DNA from 2 places in the Lacrimispora indolis DSM 755 genome. Region 2 is predicted to be linked to the other one. Evidence: a T-box and tRNA genes for the amino acid it is inferred to sense, from the RefSeq annotation. Region 2 holds a T-box; the other holds one or more tRNA genes.

Region 1 (2,398 bases), 2.5 Mb from region 2:
ATAGTTATTATGTTCAAAGTCCTGCAAAGATCGGCATTGTTAAGCTTAACGATACAGATGTCTGCCTTATTGACAGTGGGAGTGATAAGGATGCAGGGCGAAAAGTCCGGCAGATTCTGGACGCCAATGGCTGGCGGCTGACAGCAATCTATAATACTCATTCCAATGCTGATCATATTGGCGGCAATAAGTATTTGCAGAATCAAACGGGATGCAAAATTTATGCTCCGGGTATTGAATGTGACTTTACAAATCATACGCTCCTTGAGCCCTCTTTTTTATATGGCGGGTGTCCTCCAAAGGACTTGCGGCACAAATTCCTCATGGCGCAGGAAAGCAATTCAGAATATCTTACTGAAACTGTTCTTCCAAAGTGCATGAGCATTATTCGCCTTCCTGGTCATTTCTTTGATATGGTAGGCTTTCGGAATATGGATGACGTGGTTTATTTGGCAGACTGCCTATCAAGCAAGGAAACACTGGAAAAATACCAGATCGGATTTATCTATGATGTATCCGCTTATCTTGACACCCTGGAAATGGTGAAGACATTAAAAGCAAAGGTTTTCGTACCTGCTCACGCAGAAGTAACGGACAACATTGCCCCGCTGGCTCAGATTAACATTGACAAGGTTCATGAAATAGCGGATCAGATCCTTGAGATCTGTAAAGAGCCGGTTATCTTTGAAAAGGTCTTGCAGCAGCTTTTCAATACCTATTGTCTGGAAATGACCTTTGAGCAATATGTACTTGTGGGGAGCACTGTCCGTTCCTATCTTTCCTGGCTAAAGGATACGGGGCGGATAGGAGTGATTTTTGAAAACGGACAGCTGCTGTGGAACGGAATCCCATAAGCTGCCCAGCTGATTTACTGCCCGTCATGAGTATTGGAAAGATCTCATTAAGAATTATGATTTTTTGACATAATTTAGAAAACTTAGCTTGACAAGAGGAAAGAAATCTTGTAAAATCATCTGTGTTGCAGATGATTAGGCCCAGATAGCTCAGTTGGTAGAGCAGAGGACTGAAAATCCTCGTGTCGCTGGTTCGATTCCGGCTTTGGGCATTGTGCTTTTCAAAGCACTTTTGAAATCTTTTCGAAAATTCCTTGCGGGTGTAGTTCAATGGTAGAACACCAGCCTTCCAAGCTGGATACGTGGGTTCGATTCCCATCACCCGCTTTCATAAAAAAGACTCATTTTTAACATCAGTTAAAAATGGGTCTTTTTGTTTGCAGTTAGAAAAAGAACGTATAAACCGCAACACGCAGGTTTTATGGGCAAAGGCTCATTATTCAGGACATTAAAAAGCCTATTTGTAACGTTTTATCCTTAAATAAAAGGAAGATATTATAAAATGAAAAAAATGTCCTTTTCCCTACAGAGAAATCATGCCATCATCTGTGCCTGCTGAAAGCCGACAGGGAATTACGTGTTTTTTCTTAAAGAAGTTTTCTCAGAACCGGTAATGGCTTCGTGGAAATACTGGTCTGCAAGTTTTAAGCATACCGGGAAGATAGCGGGTGAGCGTTTCTGTCATATAACATTTAAAGGAGGAATTTTTATGCGTTATGAAAGTAAACCGTCTCATTTCACCTGGAAGAGCCTTGGCAATGTTGATGAAGGAAGGAAAAATCTGGGCTCCGATATGCCGGTAATTGTCTACCGTCTGCTGCAATATACCTTAAAAGACGTTTTGGCTCGTGAATATGACGAAGAGACCGCCAGCCGCCTGTATTGGGCTGCCGGGCATCTGGCCGGCAAGGAGCTGGCAAAAAACGTGCTGGATCTTTCCGGCGATTTTGATTTCTTCATCGCCAACTTAACGAATAAGCTGAAGGAGCTGAAAATCGGTATCCTGCGCATTGAAAAGGTGGATATGGACTCCCTTTCATTCACTTTGACAGTATCAGAAGACTTAGACTGCTCCGGCCTCCCAATTTCCGGAAAGACCGTATGTGACTATGACGAGGGTTTTATTGCGGGCATTCTGGAGACCTACAGCGGATACCAGTTTGAAGTCAAAGAGATTGACTGCTGGTCTACCGGGGACAGGACCTGCCGGTTTGTGGCTGAAAGCCGGAGATAAGGAAAAGAGGGAAGCAGGAGATGGGCAGAGACAAGGAGACAGGGTATGAACCATGAAGACCATACAATGCTTGAGGCAGTGGAGGATTTGTTTGAGAAGCTGCTGTCGGGAGAGCAGTGCGATAGAATGAAAGAAGATGCCTTTGCGCCGGAATGGCAGAAGTTTATTGGAAGGATCAATCAATTGATTCCAAATATCAATGAAATGAACCGCCTGGCGGTTGATTTATCGAAGGGCAAGCTGGATGGGCCCCTTCCGTCCCGGTACAATTACTTATCTGCTCCCCTTAAGCAGCTCCACTCCCAGCTCT
Region 2 (2,398 bases):
ATGAAGGCCTGATTTCCAAGAACGGATTTTACGCACAGTTATATAACAGCCAGTTTGCCGTGTGATTCAGATGAAAGTGTAACCAATAGCGCCGGAAGCATATTTTACATATGCTTTTCTGGCGCTATTCTTCTTTTCTTATTATGAAAAACCCCATATAGTTCGATATTCAATATAAAAAGAACTTTACAAAAGGCGGTAGGAATATGTCTGAAGTTACAATGAAGGCCAGGGAAACAGCTTCTTTCAGGCCGGCAAGAATTCCTTTGCAGTATACGGATCAGGGGAGGGGATATGGATGAGGTTTTAAAATAAAGATTCTGTGAAAAGCAGTACAAATAATAGTTGTATGTTATGTTTTAAAGAACAAGGGGGAAAAAATGAGTTGTTTAGATATTATTTTGGTGGGTGCGCTGTTTATTGAAAGTGCGCTTCTAATTTTGTTGGTTCATTTTTATAAAAAGGAAAAAGAAAAGGTTCAGGTCGAGAAGATCAAACGAGCCGAAGATAAGGAGTATATTGATATTTTTATTGAGCACCTGGAAAAACGGGCGGAAACATATGAAATACTCCTTGAATTTAAACGCATCCTGGAAGAAACATATAAGGATGCGATTTGAGAAAAGAAAAAGGGCAGATGGTCTGCTTAATCTAAATACTATGGAAAGGGAAGCGATTGAAAATATATGGCAAATATGGTATAATTATATCTACTATATGATGGGAGGGGGAAAGGGACTGGCATTGTAACGCAGTTCCTGACAGATCATGAAAGTATGTCCCCACTGTGGGAATCAGATACCTGATGATAACAACAATATTTACTGTCCTTATTGCAATCACATAGCCAATGAAGAAGTACTTCTTCGCATGAAAATCGAGAGAGAATTGCGCGGGCCGGAGGGGGAACAGAAAAAGCCGGTGAGGAGCAAACGCCATGATGATGATGACTATGAGACGGTAAGGGTTTCCAATGACAGGAATCCTTATGTTTCTGCGGCAATCAGCATTGCTGTGCTGGCGGCTGTTTTTGTGGCCGCTTATTTCCTTTTGAGATAATCCATGTAAAATAATCCTTGACATTTTGAACAACCGTTATTACAATGGTACCTAACGTTACAATTAAAAATGTCAAATGCAATGAAGGTGTAAGTAAATCCTTATTTTCTTCCAGAGAGAAGGGGCCGCCGGCTGCAAGCCCTTTTAAGTTCAGATAAGAGATCGAATTTCCCACCGAAGCAGCATGATTGAAACCAGCAGACAGCCTTGGCTGCCGGCCTGGCGGGTAAGTCATGACGTCAATACACGTTACGTATGCCGAGTGCCTGTGTCATACACAGGAATGAGGGTGGTACCGCGAATATTGCTTCGTCCCTTTTTGGGGCGGAGCTTTTTTAGTGCATTTTGCCGTTTAAGCGGGAAAAACAAAATTTGATCATGAAAGAAGGAGAGCAGGATGAAAGATCAATTAGAAAAAATCAAGCAGGAAGCATTGAGGCAGATAGACGCTTCAGATGCGCTGGAAAAACTCAATGACATCAGGGTCGCTTATCTTGGGAAAAAGGGAGAGCTGACCAGTGTATTAAAAAGTATGAAGGATGTTGCCCCGGAAGACAGGCCAAAAGTGGGCCAGATGGTCAATGACGCCAGGACATTGATTGAGGGTAAATTAGAGGAGGCCATGTCCAGCCTCCAAAAAAAGGCCAGAGAAGAACAGCTGAAAAAGGAAGTGATTGATGTAACCCTGCCGGCTAAACGGAACAAGGTAGGTCACACCCATCCCAATACCATTGCCCTGGAAGAGGTGGAGAGAATCTTCGTTGGCATGGGATATGAGGTCATTGAGGGGCCGGAGATAGAATACGATTCCTATAACTTTGAAAAGTTGAATATACCCAAAAATCATCCGGCAAGAGATGAACAGGATACCTTTTATATCAGTGACAACATCGTGTTAAGGAGCCAGACCTCACCGGTTCAGGTGCGTACCATGGAAAAGGGCAAGCTGCCTATCCGCATGCTGGCTCCCGGCCGGGTATTCCGGTCTGATGAGGTGGATGCCACCCATTCTCCTTCCTTCCACCAGATCGAAGGCCTTGTAATTGATAAAAATATCACATTTGCGGATCTAAAGGGAACCCTGGCGGAGTTTGCAAGAGAGCTTTTTGGCCTGGAGACAAAAGTTAAATTCCGTCCTCACCATTTCCCGTTTACAGAGCCAAGCGCGGAAATGGATGTTACCTGTTTTAAATGCGGCGGAAAAGGCTGCCGTTTCTGTAAAGGCTCCGGCTGGATCGAGATCCTTGGCTGCGGCATGGTTCATCCAAACGTGCTGACAATGAGCGGAATTGATCCAAATGAATATTCCGGCTTTGCATTCGGCGTTGGATTGGAGCGA

What was found. A T-box is a leader RNA that pairs with one kind of tRNA and senses whether it is charged. The one in region 2 lies ahead of pheS (phenylalanine--tRNA ligase subunit alpha), so its partner is inferred to be a tRNA-Phe.
Region 1: it has a tRNA-Phe gene. The T-box ahead of pheS (phenylalanine--tRNA ligase subunit alpha) is inferred to sense a tRNA for this amino acid. The anticodon was not compared.

What each region holds. Positions count from the first base shown of each region.
Region 1 covers NZ_AZUI01000001.1:2,331,393-2,333,790, forward strand. Annotated here, with positions in the region: gene K401_RS0111215 (MBL fold metallo-hydrolase) at 1-854, shown strand, start outside; tRNA gene K401_RS0111220 (tRNA-Phe) at 994-1,066, shown strand; tRNA gene K401_RS0111225 (tRNA-Gly) at 1,111-1,181, shown strand; gene K401_RS0111230 (V4R domain-containing protein) at 1,564-2,088, shown strand; gene K401_RS0111235 (sensor domain-containing diguanylate cyclase) at 2,134-2,398, shown strand, end outside.
Region 2 covers NZ_AZUI01000001.1:4,796,651-4,799,048, forward strand. Annotated here, with positions in the region: gene K401_RS0123305 (ABC transporter ATP-binding protein) at 1-65, shown strand, start outside; gene K401_RS0123315 (hypothetical protein) at 381-620, shown strand; gene K401_RS33690 (hypothetical protein) at 871-1,059, shown strand; T-box leader at 1,132-1,379, shown strand; gene pheS (phenylalanine--tRNA ligase subunit alpha) at 1,457-2,398, shown strand, end outside.